4 regions of the Tomitella gaofuii genome follow, and region 2 is predicted to be linked to each of the others. Evidence: riboswitches for the same ligand, from Rfam matches in the RefSeq annotation. Region 2 holds a riboswitch; each other region holds the start of a gene.

Region 1 (4,205 bases), 2.1 Mb from region 2:
GCGGAGCCGCCGCGCCGGCCGTGCACCGTCAGGTAGGGGATCCCGGCGAGGTGGTCGGCGAGGGCGCGCTTGGACTCGGCCGCGCCGATGAAGCCGACGGGGATGCCGACGATCGCGGCGGGCGGCGGGGCGCCGTCGTCGAGCAGCTCGAGCAGGTGGAACAGCGCGGTGGGGGCGTTGCCGACGGCGACGACGGCGCCGGCGAGCCGATCCGCCCACAGCGAAACGGCGGCGGCGGAACGCGTGGTGCCCCACTCGGCCGCGAGCGGGGGCACCCGCTCGTCGCGCAGCGTGCACACCACGTCGTTGCCTGCGGGCAGTCGTTTCCGGGTGATGCCGGAGGCCACCATGTGCGCGTCGCACAGGATCGGCGCGCCGCCGCGCAAGGCGCTGCGGGCGGCGGCGACGAGGCCGGGCGCGATGTCGAGGTCGCGCGTCAGGTCGGTCTGGCCGGCGGCGTGCACCATGCGCACCGCCACCTTCTCGGCGTCGGCGGGGATGCGGCGCAGGTCCGTCTCCGCGCGGATGGTGGCGAACGAGCGCGCGTAGATTCCGGCGCCGTCGGCGACGTAGTCGTACCTGCGGGTGGGACGCCGGATCACGTGGGACTGGGTCACTTTCTGCTCCCTAACTGGAGGAGGGTGTGGGGGCCGCGCGGTGCGCCGCATGCGCGGGGGCAGCCGACGACGTGGACGGGGAGGGTGACGTGGGCTGGGAGGGTCTGGAAGGGGCCGGATGAGACCTGGCCGGGCGGGCCGGCGGCCGCGGCCCGGGCGGCCGCGTGGGTGTCGCCGGCGGACTTGGCGCAGCCGGGGGCGCCGACACACGCGGTGACCCGGGTCCACGGGGAGTCGGCCGTGGTCGCCAGGCCGGAGTCGGCGAGCCGGGCGAGCGCGCCGCACCGGGGGGCCTCCTGCGGCACCACGACGATCCCGCGCCATGGCGTGACGATGAGCGTTCCGTCGCCGCCGGCCGCAGCGGCGAGCGCGTCGCCCTGCTCCGGGGTGAGCACGCCCAGCGGCGCCAGCACCGACAGCGCCCCGCCGGGAAGCGCACCGTACGCCATCGCGGGCGCGGGGGCGTACGGCAGTGTTCCGGTGGCGTGACCGTCGAGGAGTTCCGCCCCGCGGCGGGGGAGTTCGCGCACCCGCCAGCGCCCGTCGGCGGCACCGGCGAATCCCCGTGCGAGGGCGATGAGCGCGCCGGGCACCGCGTGCAACGGCACGGCCGGGCCCGCCAGGTCGCCGGCGACGATGCGGGCGCGCCCGGGAGTTTCGGCGAGCGCGAGAACGTCGCAGCCCATCCCCGCGACGTCGCCGCGGCCGTCGTCGATGCCGAACAGGAAACGCCCCGGCAGCGCGGCCAGCCCGGGGTCCGCGCACAGGGTGCGGTCGAGTGCGCCGGCGAGCCCGCGCACGTCCGCGCGGCCGCCGGCGATCCCGGACAGGGGCGAGCAGACGATGTTGCGCACCCGCTCGTGGCGCGGCGAGGGCAGCAGACCCGCCGTTCGCAGAACGTCGACGATCCGACCGGGCAGCTGACCGTCGGGGCCGGTCGGCAAGGCTCTCAACTGCACGTTGGCGCGCGAAGTGAGGTGAATCCGTCCATCGCCGAACTCGTCGGAAACGCTTCGCAAAGCTGCGAACATCTCTGCGGTGAGCGCACCCCCGGGCACGCGCAGCCGCACCAGCGCGCCGTCGTCGGCGTGGTGCGGGCGCAGCAGTCCGGGGCAGCGGTCGGCCGCGCCGGACCGGGGAGGGGGAGGGAGCACCGGCACATAGTGGCACAGGCGTGCAGGCGCCTGGACGGCGTGGTTTACGCTCATCGAAGCCATGGTGAACGGGAAGCCGGTGTGAATCCGGCGCGGCCCTCGCCACTGTCATCGGGGAGTCCCGCGGACTCCCCCGCCGCCCGGGTGCATGCCACGGCGGCGGGGACCACTGGGCGCGCAGCGCCTGGGAAGGTCGTGCGCGGGGCGTCGATCCGTAAGCCAGGAGACCGACCGTGGCCTGATTGTGTCCACGAGGGTTTTGGAGAATCGACATGTCCTGGCGGCTGCCATGACGCGGATCGCACTGCTGTCCACGTCCGATACCGACCTGCTGTCCGCACGCGCCTCCGGCGCCGGTTTCGCGCTGGGCAATCCCGCGCGCACCGACGTCGCCGGCACCGGGCCCGGCTCGCTCGACAGGCTGCTCGACGGCGCCGCGCTGGTGGTGGTGCGCATCCTCGGTTCCGCCCGGTCCTGGCAGGACGGGCTCGACGCGGTGCTGGCACGGGGCGTCCCGGTGGTGGTGCTCGGCGGCGAGCAGGCCCCGGACGCGGAGCTGATGGGGCACTCGACGGTTCCCGTCGGCACCGCGGCGGAGGCGCACCGGTACCTGGCCTTCGGCGGGCCGGAGAACCTCGCCCAGCTGCACGCCTTCCTCACCGACACGGTGCTGCTCACCGGCGAGGGTTTCGCGCCGCCGCGGGAACTGCCCGAGTGGGGACTGGGCGAGTGGCGGGCTCCCGGCGCCGCGGCCCCGGACGGCGACCGCCCGCGGGTCGGGATCCTGTACTACCGGGCCCATCACGTCAGCGGCAACCGGCGGTTCGTCACCGACCTGGCCCGGGCCGTCGCGGAGCAGGGCGCCGAGCCGGTGCCCGTGTTCTGCGCGTCGTTGCGCACCCCGCCCGCCGACCTGCTCGAGGCGCTGTCCACGTTGGACGCGCTGGTGGTCACGGTGCTGGCGGCGGGCGGCACGCGCCCCGCGCACGCGCAGGCCGGCGGCGACGACGAGGTGTGGGACGTCGACGACCTGGCCGCGCTCGACATCCCGATCCTGCAGGGGCTGTGCCTGACGTGGGACCGCGAGACCTGGGCCGGGTCCGACGAGGGCGTCTCGCCGATGGACGCGGCCTCGCAGATCGCGGTGCCCGAGTTCGACGGTCGCATCATCACCACCGCGTTCTCGTTCAAGGAGTTCGACGACGACGGCCTGCCCCGGTACGTCACCGACCCGGAGCGGTGCCGACGGGTGGCGGGGATCGCGGCCGCCCACGCCCGGCTGCGGCATGTGCCGGTGGGCGAGCGGCGGATCGCGGTGATGCTCTCGGCCTACCCGACGAAGCATGCGCGGGTGGGCAACGCCGTCGGCATGGACACCCCGGTCTCCGCGGTGCGTCTGCTGCGCGCGCTCGCCGCGGCCGGGTACGACCTGGGCGAGGAGTCCGAGCGCCCGTGGCTCGCCCTCGACGGCGCGGACGGACCTGACGGCCCCGAAAGCGACGACACGGCGGCCGGCAATCGGCTCATCCACGCGCTGATCGACGCGGGCGGGCAGGACGAGGACTGGCTCACCGCCGCACAGCTGGCGGGCAACCCGGTGCGTGTGACTGCGGGGCAGTACCGCGAGTGGACGGCCGAGCTTCCGGACGGCCTCACCGGCGCCATGCGCGCGGCGTGGGGCGAGGCGCCCGGCACGCTGTTCGTCGACGAGTCCGGCGACGCCGCGGACGGCGGCGACATCGTGCTGGCCACCCTGCGCGCCGGGAACGTGGTGCTCATGATCCAGCCGCCGCGCGGGTTCGGCGAGAACCCGGTGGCGATCTACCACGACCCGGACCTGCCGCCCAGCCACCACTACCTGGCCGCGTACAAGTGGGTCGAGCGCGGGTTCGGCGCGCACGCGGTGGTGCACCTGGGCAAGCACGGCTCCCTCGAGTGGCTGCCCGGCAAGAACGCGGCGCCGTCGGCCGCGTGCGCCACCGACGCGGCGCTGGCGAACCTGCCGATGATCTACCCGTTCCTGGTGAACGACCCGGGCGAGGGCGCACAGGCGAAGCGCCGCGCACATGCCACCATCGTCGACCACCTCATCCCGCCGATGGCGCGCGCCGAGTCCTACGGCGACATCGCCCGCCTGGAGCAGCTGCTGGACGAGCACCAGAACATCTCAGCGATGGACCCGGGAAAGCTGCCGGCGATCCGCCAGGAGATCTGGACGCTGCTGCGCGCGGCGAAGATGGACCAGGACCTGGGCATCGACGAGGAGCTCGAGGGCGAGGCGTTCGACGACATGCTGCTGCACGTCGACGGCTGGCTGTGCGAGATCAAGGACGCGCAGATCCGCGACGGCCTGCACGTGCTCGGCCAGGCGCCGGATCCGGGCCAGCGCGTGGACCTGGTGCTGTCGATGCTGCGCGCGGCGCAGGTGTGGGGC
Region 2 (4,205 bases):
CGCCGAGGTGCGCGGATCGGAGATGCCCGCAGGCGATCGGCCGGCACGCCGGCGACAACAGGTCCCGCCTAGAGCCCGGCCCGCACGCTCCGCGCCGCCTCGACGAGGTTGCGCAGCGACTCCTTGGTCTCCGCCACGCCGCGGGTCTTGAGCCCGCAATCGGGGTTGGCCCACAGGCGCTCCGCCGGCACCGCCGCCAGCGCCTCTGTGAGCAGCGACGCGATCTCGTCGACGCCCGGCACGCGCGGCGAGTGGATGTCGTACACCCCCGGGCCCCACGCCCAGGTCGAACCACCGCGTTGAGGTCGCCGAGCACCTCCATGTGCGAGCGGGCCGCTTCGAGGGACGTCACGTCCGCGTCGAGCCCGGCGATGGCGCCGATGACCTCGCCGAACTCCGAATAGCACAGGTGCGTGTGGATCTGGGTGGAGTCGGCCACGCCGGAGGTGGCCAGGCGGAACGCCCCCACCGCCCAGTCGAGGTAGTCCTGCTGGTCGGCGGCCCGCAGCGGCAGCAGTTCCCGCAGGGCCGGCTCGTCCACTTGGATGATCCTGATGCCCGCGGCCTGCAGGTCCACCGTCTCGTCCCGGATCGCCAGCGCCACCTGGTCCGCGGTCTCCGCCAGCGGCTGGTCGTCACGCACGAACGACCACGCCAAGATCGTCACCGGACCGGTGAGCATCCCCTTCACGGGCTTGGCGGTGAGCGACTGGGCGTAGGTGATCCACTCGGTCGTCATCGGCGCCGGCCGCCGCACGTCGCCGTAGAGGATCGGCGGGCGCACGCACCGGCTGCCGTAGGACTGGACCCAGCCGTTCTCTGTCGCGAAGAATCCGCCCAGCTGCTCGGCGAAGTACTGCACCATGTCGTTGCGCTCCGGCTCCCCGTGCACGAGCACGTCCAGCCCCAGCTCCTCCTGCAGCGCAACGACCTCGGCGATCTGGGACTGCATGCGGCGGCGGTACTCCGCGCCGTCGATGACACCCTTGCGCAGCTCGGCCCGCGCGACGCGGATTTCCCGCGTCTGCGGATAGGAACCGATCGTCGTGGTCGGCAGCAACGGCAGACCGAGTCCGCGCTGGGCCTTCCTGCGGGCGTCGGCCCCACCCCTTCCCCTCGTCCCCGCGGTCAGCGCGTCGATCCGCGCGCGCAGCGACTGGTCGTGCAGGCGCGGATCCTCGCGCCGCGACCGCACCGCGGCCCGGCCCTCGTCGACGGCGTCCGCCACGGCGTCGCGCCCCTGACGCAAGGCCGCCGCCAGCGTCGCGACCTCCACGGTCTTCTCCGCACCGAACGCGAGCCACGAACGCAGCGGCTCGTCGAGGCCGGTCTCCGCGTCGAGCGTGTAGGGCACGTGCAGCAGCGAGCACGACGTGGACACGGCCAGCGAGCCGACGCTGCCCAGCAGCGTGACGAGCGTGCCGAGCGCACGCTCGAGGTCGGTGCGCCACACGTTGCGCCCGTCGACCACGCCGGCCACCACATGCTTGCGGGCCAGGCCCGGCACCGCCGCGAGCGCGTCCGCGCCGGCGACCAGATCGACGGCGATGCCGTCGATCCCCGTGGCCGTGAGCGCCGGCAGCGCATCGCCCAGACTCCCGAAGTAGGACGCGACCAGGATCGCAGGACGCCGCACCACTGCGGCGAGCTCGTCGTACACACGGCGTACGACGGCGATCTCGTCGGCGGTACGGTCGGCCGCCAGAGCGGGTTCGTCGATCTGCACCCACTCCGCACCCGCCTGGGCGAGCAGACCCAGCAATTCGGCATACAACGGCAGCAGTTCGTCCACGCGATCCAGCAGTGATCCTGCACCGCCGACCTTCTTGGACAGCAGCAGGAAGGTGACCGGCCCGATCACCACGGGCCGCGCCGGCACATCCTGCGCATGCGCTTCAGCGAGCTCACCGAGAAGCTGGGACGGATCCAGGGCGAATCGCGTCTGCGGGGTGATCTCCGGGACCAGGTAGTGATAGTTGGTGTCGAACCACTTGGTCATCTCCAGCGGCGCCACCGTGCCGGTGCCACGGGCCGCCGCGAAATAGCGATCGAGCGGGTCGTCGATGTCCGAGACCCGCTCCGGCAGCGCTCCGAGCATGACGGCGGTGTCCAGCACCTGGTCGTAGTGGGAGAAGGTGCCGACAGGAATCGCGTCGAGACCGGCGGCCCGCTGCTGCTCCCACATGTCCGCGCGCAGCCCCGCGCCCGTCGTCAGCAGTTCGGAGGCTTCGATGCGTCCCGCCCAGTAGGCCTCGACAGCCCTCTTGAGCTCTCGCCGTGGCCCAATGCGGGGGGAACCCAGGACAGTTGCGGTGAAAGTGGTGTCCACGTGTATCTCCAGTACGAACGTCGATGTCGCCACCGCCGGCGGTACGCGCACACGCCTCGAGCCCCTGGCAGCACCGGACTGCGGCGCGGATCCGGCTGTGGATCCCACCCAGCCCCGCTACCGTGCACGTTGTCCTGCACTGTGACACGAACCGGTCGACACGCCCATTCCCCGAGGCGGTGGCCCGACGGGCACGGCGTGCCCGTCGCAACCGGCAGGTCTTCGGACTCGCGGGCCCGCGGCACACCGCCGCCACCTACTGCCCACCGCTTCCCGGGCGTGCGCCCAGTGCTCCATGGCGGGTTTCGTTCCCACTCACCGCTGCGGGACAGTCCCGGATTTCCACCGGGTTCCCTCTCACCGCCTGCGCCGATGCGGCGCGGGGCTTCGACGTCCGGCTCGGCCTTCGGGGCTCCTCGTGACCGGCCGGACGAACCAGCTGCACGGATCAGCATACAACCGGGACCCGGTCGGCCGACACCCGACGGCGGAATATCGTCCTCGGAATTCGTCCGCTGGTTCCCCGGCGTGTCCATCGCAAACACGTCCCGCCTGGAATAACGTCGAGCGTGACAGCATCCGCCGCAGCATGCAGGAGGAACAGTGGCCGTCGACGATTCCGCGAAGCGCAATGCCATCCGCGCGACAGTCCAGTCCTACGTCGACGCCGTCGGCGCCACCGACCCCGACGCCGTGCTCGCCCTGTATGCACCCGACGCGACGGTGGAGGACCCCGTGGGCACGGAGCCGCACCGGGGGAGGGACGACATCGCCGACTTCTACGCGAAGTCCGCCGGCTACCGCAATGAATCCGAGCTGCTCGACTGCCGCATCTCCGGCGACAGCGCCGCGTTCCGGTTCCGCATCACCACGACTCTGCCGGAGCGCACCGTCGAGGTGACCCCCATCGACGTCATGACCTTCGACGACGATGCACGGATCACGAGCATGCGGGCCTTCTGGCACACCTCGGACTACCGGGTCGTCCGGCCGCGCTGAGGAGCGCACCGGCCGGACGGCGCAGCGGGCGTTTCACCGGCGGGCCGTCACGGAACGCGGAGCCCGGACGCGACGAACTCCGCCGCGCGTTCGGCGAGCATCACCGCCGTGGCATGCGGTCCCCGGCTGGGCACGCGCGGGAACACCGAGGTGTCTGCGATGGAGAGCCCGCCGATCCCGTGCACGCGACAACGCGGATCCACCACTGCGGTGCCGGGATCGGTACCCATCGGGCACGTGCCGCTGAGATGCTGCGAGGTGCCCAGGTTCGCCGGCATTCCGTCGATCGGCGTGCCCATCCCCGACGCGTCGAGCAGCCCGCGAGCCAGGTCCACCGCCGCCGCGGCGGCCGCCTCGTCCCGCGGGTCCGATAGATAGTGGTGTTCGATCCGGGGCGCCCCGCACGGGTCGGCAGGGTGCGGAACCATCCGGCCCCTCCCCCACGGCGCCATGAGCGCGGCGCCCAGCACCGGCGGCATCGGCGGATTCCCGGGCACCGCGTCGCCGAACGACGCCGTGTACGGGCGGATCTCCACCGCACCGTCGCCGGTATCGAGGTTGAGGCAGGCCTCGAGGATCGGTGGCGCGGCCCGCTCGCCCGAGACCGGATCGCCGACCGGCGGGGCCGGTTTGTAGGGGATCGTGATCTCCGGGTGGTCGGAGAACTCGCGCCCCACCCCGGGCAGCGCGTGCACGGCGGCCGCGCCGAGCATCCGCGGATCGCCGATCCCCGAGCGCCACAGCAGGGCCGGCGTCTCGATGGCCCCCGCGGCCAGCACCACGTTGTACGCCTGCACCTCCAGCAACCCGCCGTCCCGGAGCACCTGCACGGCCCGCACCGCGCCCGCCGACATCCGCAGCGCCCGCACCGTCGTCC
Region 3 (4,205 bases), 2.1 Mb from region 2:
GCGGGGTGCCCGCCGCGACGATGGCGCCCCGGTCCAGCACGTGGATCCGGTCGCAGAACATCGCGGCCAGGTTGAGGTCGTGCAGCGCGGTCACGACGGTGATCCCCAGCTCGCGCACCCTGCGCAGCACGTCGATCTGGTGCTTGACGTCCAGGTGGTTGGTCGGCTCGTCGAGGATGAGCACCCGCGGCTGCTGGGCCAGGGCCCGGGCGATGAGCACCCGCTGGCGTTCCCCGCCGGACAGCTCGAGGAACGGCCGCCCGGACAGGTGCCCGGCGCCGGCGGTGCGCAGCGCGTCCACGATGACCTGGCGTGCGTCCGCCGCGTCGCGGCCCAGCAGCCCGGTGTGCGGCAGGCGCCCGGTGGCCACCACCTCGTCGACGGTGAAGCCGAACTCCACGCTCGACTGCTGGCTCAGGGCTGCCAGGCGCAGCGCGCTCTCCCGCATCGTCATGCCCCGCAAGTCCGCATCGCCCAGCAGGATCCGGCCCGCGGTGGGGCGCAGCGCGCGGTAGCAGCACTTGAGGATCGTCGACTTGCCGCTGCCGTTGGGCCCGACGAGGCCGACCACCTCGCCGTGGCGCGCGCTCAGGCCGACGTCGCGGACCAGTGTCTTCGCGGAGACCTCCACGGTGAGGTCCTCGATGGTCAGATCCATGCGGCCGTCCTTCCATGATGGGTCTCGGCGGGGTGCGGGCCGGATCATGTGCCGCCGAACGTGTAGCGGCGGGCGCGCATGAGCAGGATGAACGTGGGCACGCCGACGAACGCGGTGATGGCGCCGATGGGCAGCTCCGCGGGGGCGACGACGGTGCGGCTGAGCACGTCCGCCCACACCATGAACACCGCGCCCAGGACCGGGGCGACGGCGAGGACGCGGGTGTGGTCGGCGCCGACGAGCATGCGCGTCACGTGGGGCACGACGAGGCCGACGAAACCGATGGCCCCCACGATCGCGACCAGCGTCCCGGTCATCGCCGCGCACACCACGAACAAGTACACGCGGAAGCGCTGTGCGTGCAGGCCGAGGCCGCTCGCGACGTCGTCGCCCATGACCAGCGCGTTGAGCTTGGGCGACCACACGGCCAGGAGCAGGCCGCCGCACACCGTCACCGCGGCGGCGATCGGCAGGGACGACCAGCGGGCCGACGCCAGGCTGCCCAGCAGCCAGAACATCACCGACTTGGCGTCCTCGCCGCGGGGGGACACGAAGATCATCACCGTGGTGACGGCGGAGAACCCGTAGGCCATGGCGGTGCCGGTGAGGACGAGGCGCAGCGGCGACAGGCCCTCGCGGGTGCGGGCCGCGACGTAGACGAGGACGGTGGCGACGAGGGCCCCGGCGAACGCGGCCAGCGAGACGGCCGCGGCTCCCAGCACGGCGAGCGTGCCGAACAGGATCACCGAGGTGGCCCCCACCGCGGCGCCGGACGAGATGCCCAGGACGAACGGGTCGGCGAGCGCATTGCGCACCATCGCCTGCACCGCCACGCCCACCATGGACAGGCCCGCGCCGACGACGATCGCCAGCAGGACGCGCGGCAGACGGGTGTCGGCGATGATGCGGTACCGGGTCACCTCGTCGGCCGTGATGATGTCGCCGGTGACGAAGGCGTGCAGGTAGTGGAGGGTCTCGGACCAGCTGATGGGCACGGTGCCCATGCCCACCGCCGCCACCGCGGACGCCGCGAGCACCACGGTGAGGGCGGCCACCCAGGCCGCAGTGCGCATTGCAGGAGCTGTGAAGCCGCGCGTCACGCCGCCGCGGCGGCGCGCGGATGGTGCCGTGTCCAGCATCGTCGGTGTCCTCGCCTGGTCCAGGCGTGAGGGCACGGGGCGGCGCGCCGGCGCACAACGGCTGCCGGCGAGGCGGACCCGGCGTGCTCCTCGACGCCGTCGGTCACCGCACGCGGTCTCCGCGCGGTGTGCTGGCAGGTCTTCGGACTCACGGGCGTGTGCTGACGCACGGCCTAATGGTCGCCGCTTCCCAGTGGCATCACGCCGGACGCGTGTGCGCTCCCAGTGCTGTTGACGACGGTCGTTCCCGTATACCGCTGCGGGCCAGTTCCGGATTCACACCGGATTCCCTCTTGCCCCGCCCGGCGCTCGGAGCTTTCCGAACCGGGCAGACCAGCAATGCTGCGAATGCTAGCAGCAGCCGCAGTGCGACGGTCGGAGACGCGGGTCGGAGGATCCGGCTCAGCGTGCGTGCTCGCCGGCGTCCAGGACCGCCGCGGTGTCCAGGGCGCCGGTGACGAGCTGCCGCGCGATGTCGGTCAGCCGTGTCCGACGGGCGCGGCCGTAGTCGCGCAGCACGGCGAACGTCTCGTCGATGGGCAGATCCCCGGCGTGGGCGAGCACACCCTTGGCCTGCTCGATGATCACCCGGCTGTTGAGCGCCGTCTGGAGCTGCTCGGTGAGCACCTCCCCGTGCCGGATGGCCCGCTCGGACAGGATCCCGATCGTGGCGGTCTCCGCCAGCGCGCGGGCCACATGCTGGTCCGCCTCGGACAATGTGCCGGGGGTCGTGCCGAAGAGGTTCAACGCCCCGATGGTCTGGTCGCGCAGCCGCAACGGCACGGTGTGCACGCTGCAGTATCCGACTCTGAGTGCTTCCGGGGTGAATGTCGGCCAGCGGCCGGCGGTCGCCGCCAGGTCGGCCACGGACACCGGGCTTCCGGTGCGGAAGCAGTCCACGCACGGCCCCTCGTTGACCTGCAGCTGGAACAATTCGAGCAGTTCGGTGCGCTCGGCCGACGATGCCACCAGTTGCAGGCTGCCGCGTTGGTCGGCGAGCAGCATCCCGGCCTCGGCGACGCCGAGCAGTTCGACGCAGTATTCGGTGAGCCGGTGCAGTAGTTCGACTGTGTCGAAGTCGTCGACGAGCGTGTCGGCCATCTCGACGAATGCGTCGACGAGGCGCGACTCGCGGCCGCGCGGTGAGGGGATGTCCATGGCGGGTCCTGACGTTGACGATCGACGGCGAACGGTACGGGGAGCGTGTCGGGTCACTGCGTGATGGCCTCCGGCGGCAGGCGTCCGGTGGTGATCTCGGCGGCGACGTCGGCGATGTCGATGCCGGCGGCGAAGGCGTGTCCGCGCATGCGCGCCATCGCCTCGTCGACACCGATGCGGTGCGCGGACACGAGCATGCCGGCGGCCTGGTGCACCACCGCCCGCGGCAATGACAGGTCTTCGAGGCGCTCATCTCCCAATGCTATTGCGAGCAGGGCCGCGGTGGCCAGATCCACCAGCCGCAAAGTGGTGGCGAGATCGGCCGGGGTCAACCAGCCGGGGCTGCGCCGGTACAGGCTCATCGTGCCCGCTATTGCGGCGCCGCTGTGCAGCGGAAACGCGAAGACCGCGCCCACGGGGCGGCGGGCGATCTCGGCGGCGAACACCGGCCAGCCGCGTGCGGCGTCGGCGGACAGGTCCGCAACCAGCACCGGCCGGCGCTCGGTGAACGCCTCGATCGCGGGTCCTTCGCCGAGGGTGTCGTGCACGGACTCGATCGCCGCCGCCGTCTCATCACTGGCGTACAGCACCTCGCGCATGCCTCCGCCGACTATCCCGCCGCCGGCGGAAACCGAGGCGCCGTCGACGGGCAACAGCCGCGCGCAGGCGTCGCAGACCACCGCGAGCGGCCCGGTCCCGCCCGCGCCGCTGCGCAGCTCGGCGGCCATAGCCGCGCGCACCTCCGCGATGCCTGCACGATCCGGGTGCGGTTCGTCGCCGTCGGGGCCTGGAAGAGTCACCGTGAACACGCCCGCAGAGCCGGCGAGCCTGTGCGCATCAGCAGTCTCCATCCGACAAGGGCGTGTGTATTCCCGCGGCCTTCGCAGGCCACGGCCGCATCGGACCAACGCTACCGGAGCGTCGGCATCGCGTGCGGGATGCTCGACGAGTGCGTTGTGCGGACGTCACGATCGCAATCGGCTGACAGGACACGCCGTTGCTGGCAGCATGGAGGCAACTACCCCGGACCCCGGTAGTCGACCAGATGAGTGCGGCAACCGGAAGGTTTCCCATGCCGATGCATACCCGTATCCGGTCCTGCTACACATCCGGCGGTGAGGACGAATTCGCCTCGGCCATAGGACAGCTCGTCGCCGCTGCCAAGGCTGCGGTCCCCGTCGCGGCCTACGCGGGCATCACAGGTTCGACGCATCACGCGGAGGTGCGGAGTTACGGCGCGACCGACTCGG
Region 4 (4,205 bases), 2.1 Mb from region 2:
TTCGTCAGCCGCGCGCCGATTCCCCCGGCGTGTCGCGGGAAACGGTGCTCGGCTCGGGGGCTGCGGACCGGCAAGGTCCCCCCGGCGCACTACGGCCGCGCGGATCGTGGCCGGCAGGTGCACCGGTGCGGGGTCCGCGGCGGAGGCGCTCCGGCGTGCCCCCACGGTGCGGCCCACCGTCGTCCGGGCCCGCGAGCGCCGCCCCGCCGCCCCGCGGCCGGCGCGCTGCGCGGCCAGCAGCCGGGCGCGGAACGGTGCGCCGGCGGGGGCGAGCGCGCGCTCGGCAGGCGTGCCCGAATCGCGATCGGCATGGTCATCTGCACCGCCGTCGGTGCGGGGTCGCTGTTCCGCGGAGCCGTCGTCAGCCGGTTCCGGCGCCCCGCCGCCCGGGCCGTCGTCTTCAGGGCCCCCGTCCTCAGGGCCCCCGTCCTCAGGGCCCCCGCCCTCAGGGCCCCCGCCCTCAGGGCCGTCCCCGCCCTCGGGGCCCTCCCCGCCTTCTGGGCCGTCCTCGCCCGGTCCGTCGTCCCCGGTTCCGTCATCGCCGGGGCCGTCGGGGTCCTCCGCGTCGCCCATGCCGTCCAGGAGCTCGTCCAGGCGTTCGCCGTCGGTACCCGGATCGTCGAACGGGGCCCGGCGCCGGCGGTGCGGCAGGGTGAGCCGGGCTGCGGCGGCGATGTCCTCGCGAGTGACGCCGGTGCGGCCGCACCACGCGGCGTGCGCGGCGGCGGCCTTGGCCGTCACCAGGTCCGCGCGCATCCCGTCCACGTCGAATGCTGCGCACACCTCGGCGATCGCCGTGAGCGCCGCGTCGCCCAGCACCACCGATCCGACGCGCTCCCGGGCGCCGGCGATGCGCCGCGCCAGCTCCGACTCGGCGTCCGCCCACCGTGCGGCGAAGCCTGCCGGGTCGGCGTCGAAGGCCAGGCGCCGGCGCACGATCTCGGCGCGCACCGCGGCATCACGCGGCGCGGCCACGTCCACCGCCAGACCGAACCGGTCCAGCAGCTGCGGCCGCAGCTCGCCCTCCTCGGGATTCATGGTGCCCACGAGCACGAACCGCGACGCATGGCTGATCGAGACGCCGTCGCGCTCCACCGAGGTGCGGCCCATCGCGGCCGCGTCGAGCAGCAGGTCCACCAGGTGGTCGTGCAGCAGGTTGACCTCGTCGACGTACAGCACCCCGCGGTGGGCGCGCGCCAGCAGTCCGGGCTCGTACTCGGCGCCCTCACCAGAGAGTGCCTTGCCCAGGTGCAGCGACCCGGTGACACGGTCCTCTGCGGCGCCCACCGGCAGCTCCACCAGGCGCGCGGGGCCTGCCGTGGCCGGGGCGTCCGTGGCGTGCGGGCCGTCGGGGCAGGCGGGGTCCGGCGCGGCCGGGTCGCAGGCGAACCGGCAGCCGTCGACGGACAGGACCGGGGGCAGCAGCGCCGCCTGAGCGCGCACCGCCGTCGACTTCGCCGTGCCCTTCTCGCCGCGCACCAGCACCCCGCCGATCGCAGGCGAGACGGCGGTGAGCGTGAGCGCCAGCTGCAGATCGTCGGCGCCGACGAGGGCGCTGAACGGATAGACGTGCACTGTGGGACCTCCGCAGGCTTCCGCTGGGACGTGGTTCGCGGCTGCGGCGTGGGCGCTGCAGCCGGGCAGACGCACGAGGGCCGGTATTCGGACTTCCTGGTCGAGCGCCTCGGACCGCCTTCCCGGACCGGTGGTCCAGTGGCTGCACGGCGTGCGTGGTCGTCGGCTCCCAGGTCACCGCAGCGGGCCTGTGCCGGATTCGCACCGGCTTCCCGTTTACCCCCGCACGCCGTGACGGCCGCGGGGCACCTCCGGGCGAGCTGCCATCGACGACCCTAACCCCGCCGCGCCTGGAGCGCTCCACCGCGGTCTAGGGTTCTGCGCCATGGGTCCGGAGTCGAGGGTGCGGGTGACGGTGGTGGGCGTCGGAGCGGGCGGCTGGGCGAGCGTCGATCCCGCGGGGCGCGGCGCCGTGCACCGCGCGGACGTGCTGCTGGGCGGGCCGCGCCACCTGGCGATGGTGCCGGACGCCGCAGCGCCCGCCGCGATCCGCGAAACCTGGCCGTCGCCGCTGCTCGACGGGCTGGACGCGCTGCTCGAGCGGCACGACGGCAGGAACGTCGTCGCGCTCGCATCGGGTGACCCGATGGTCTCCGGCATCGGGTCCACGCTGGTGCGCCGGCTGGGGCCGGATGCGGTGCGCGTGCTCCCGGCGGTGTCGTCGGCGGCGCTGGCCCGCGCGCGGATGAGCTGGCCGGCCGAGGGCTGCGCGGTCGTGACGCTGGTGGGCCGCGGCACGGACCGCCTGCGCCGGCACCTGGCGCGTGGGCGGCGGCTGATCGTGCTCACAGGGGACGCCGACGGCCCTGCGGCCGTGGCCCGGGTGCTCGTCGACGAGGGCTTCGGCGCGTCGGCCATGACGCTGCTGGCGGAGCTGGGCGGGCCGGCGGAATCGCGGCGCGACGGTACCGCGGACGGCATGCTCGGCGTCGACGGTGCCGCGCTGGGGCTGGTGTGCGTCGAATGCCGTGGCGCGCGGGGATATTCGCGTGCCCCCGGGCTGCCCGACGACGCCTTCGAGAACGACGGGCAGCTGAGCCGCCGGCCGATCCGCGCCGCCGCGGTGAGCGCCCTCGCCCCGCGGCCCGGGGAGCTGCTGTGGGACGTAGGGGCGGGGGCCGGGTCGGTGGGCATCGAGTGGGCGCGCGGAGCCTCCGGGTGCCGGGCCCTCGCCATCGAGCGCGACGCGGGCCGGGCGGATGCGGTCCGCCGCAACGCCGCGCGACTGGGAGTGCCGGATCTTGTCACCGTCGTGGAGGGCGCCGCCCCGGACGCGCTCGCGGGCCTGGAGCGGCCCGACGCGGTCTTCGTCGGCGGCGGCGGCAGCCGTCCCGGGGTCCTCGAGGCGTGCTGGGCGGCGGTGCCGGCGGGCGGGCGATTGGTCGCGCACGCGGTGACCCTGGAGACGCAGGCCGTACTGGCCGAGTGGCACCGCGCGCACGGCGGTGAACTGCTTCGGTACGCGGTGGACGTGGCCGGTCCCATCGGCGCGTTCACCGGGTGGGAGCCGATGCGCCCGGTGGTGCAGTGGTGCGGCGTGAAACCAACGGCGGCGGAATCGAAGCAGGATCCGGAGGAAGGGGACCGGTCATGACAGTGCACTTCGTGGGGGCGGGCCCCGGCGCCGCCGACCTGCTCACCTTGCGGGCAGTGGACCTGCTGCGCGCCGCGCCCGTCGTGCTCTACGCGGGCACCTACCTGGACGACGCGGTGCTCGCGCACTGCCGCGACGGCGCCGCGCTCATCGACACCCAGGGCCTGGACCTGGACGCGATCATCGGCCACCTCGTCGACGCGCACCGGCGGGGACTCGACGCGGTGCGGATGTGCTCGGGCGACCCGTCGGTGTATTCGGCGCTCACCGAGCAGACCCGGCGGCTCGACGCGGCCGGCGTGCCCTGGGACGTCACCCCGGGGGTCCCCGCCTACGCCGCGGCCGCCGCTGCCCTGGGCGCCGAGCTCACGGTGCCCGGCGAGGTGCAGACGGTGGTGCTCACCCGCACCCGCGCGCGGTCCACCCCCATGCCGGAAACGGAATCCCTGCAGCGGGTGGCGGGCCTGCGGGCATCGTTGGTGCTGCACCTGGCGATCACGCGGGTGCGGGAGCTCGCCGCCGAGCTCACCGCCGAGTACGGCGCCGACTGCCCGGCCGTCGTCGTCGCCCACGCCTCGCGGCCGGGCCAGGTGGTGCTGCGCGGCACGCTCGCGACCATCGCCGGCATGGTCGAGGCCGAGGGGCTGCGCCGCACCGCCGTCATCATGGTCGGCCGGGCGATGGACCGGGGCGCGGCGGCCGCCTGCGGGCTGGACTCGCACCTGTACGACCCGCGGCGGGCGCGCGGCTGATCCGGTCCCGCATCAGGGGCTAGGCTCCGGGGTATGGCACGACCCACCCGCTGGTTCAGCGAGACCTCCGACGGCCACTCGCAGTGGTACATCGAACGCTTCCGCGCCATGGCGGCCCAGGGCGCCGACCTCGCCGGCGAGGCGCGCCTGATCGACGCCATGGTGCCCCGTGGTGCCCGCGTCCTCGACGCCGGCTGCGGCCCGGGCCGCCTCGGCGGCGAGCTCCACACCCGAGGACACGAGGTGGTGGGGGTGGATGTGGACCCGGCGCTCATCGCGGCGGC

Evidence for each region. A riboswitch is a leader RNA that binds a small molecule or an ion and turns the genes downstream of it on or off. The one in region 2 is predicted to bind cobalamin.
Region 1: linked by a shared signal. The riboswitch ahead of cobN (cobaltochelatase subunit CobN) and the one ahead of metE (5-methyltetrahydropteroyltriglutamate--homocysteine S-methyltransferase) in region 2 are both predicted to bind cobalamin.
Region 3: linked by a shared signal. The riboswitch ahead of H4F70_RS16460 (FecCD family ABC transporter permease) and the one ahead of metE (5-methyltetrahydropteroyltriglutamate--homocysteine S-methyltransferase) in region 2 are both predicted to bind cobalamin.
Region 4: linked by a shared signal. The riboswitch ahead of H4F70_RS17340 (VWA domain-containing protein) and the one ahead of metE (5-methyltetrahydropteroyltriglutamate--homocysteine S-methyltransferase) in region 2 are both predicted to bind cobalamin.

What each region holds. Positions count from the first base shown of each region.
Region 1 covers NZ_CP059900.1:3,724,525-3,728,729, reverse strand. The annotation lists gene H4F70_RS17310 (precorrin-8X methylmutase) at 1-617, opposite strand, end outside; gene H4F70_RS17305 (cobalamin biosynthesis protein CobG) at 614-1,825, opposite strand; cobalamin riboswitch at 1,817-2,021, shown strand; gene cobN (cobaltochelatase subunit CobN) at 2,061-4,205, shown strand, end outside.
Region 2 covers NZ_CP059900.1:1,485,456-1,489,660, reverse strand. The annotation lists partial or broken gene metE (5-methyltetrahydropteroyltriglutamate--homocysteine S-methyltransferase) at 69-2,329, opposite strand; cobalamin riboswitch at 2,526-2,709, opposite strand; gene H4F70_RS06980 (SgcJ/EcaC family oxidoreductase) at 2,933-3,328, shown strand; gene mftG (mycofactocin dehydrogenase MftG) at 3,376-4,205, opposite strand, start outside.
Region 3 covers NZ_CP059900.1:3,538,090-3,542,294, reverse strand. The annotation lists gene H4F70_RS16465 (ABC transporter ATP-binding protein) at 1-658, opposite strand, end outside; gene H4F70_RS16460 (FecCD family ABC transporter permease) at 703-1,731, opposite strand; cobalamin riboswitch at 1,914-2,150, opposite strand; gene H4F70_RS16455 (GAF and ANTAR domain-containing protein) at 2,200-2,955, opposite strand; gene H4F70_RS16450 (GAF and ANTAR domain-containing protein) at 3,009-3,806, opposite strand; gene H4F70_RS16445 (hypothetical protein) at 4,028-4,205, shown strand, end outside.
Region 4 covers NZ_CP059900.1:3,732,056-3,736,260, reverse strand. The annotation lists gene H4F70_RS17340 (VWA domain-containing protein) at 1-1,575, opposite strand, end outside; cobalamin riboswitch at 1,637-1,843, opposite strand; gene cbiE (precorrin-6y C5,15-methyltransferase (decarboxylating) subunit CbiE) at 1,901-3,169, shown strand; gene H4F70_RS17330 (cobalt-precorrin-4/precorrin-4 C(11)-methyltransferase) at 3,166-3,921, shown strand; gene H4F70_RS17325 (methyltransferase domain-containing protein) at 3,955-4,205, shown strand, end outside.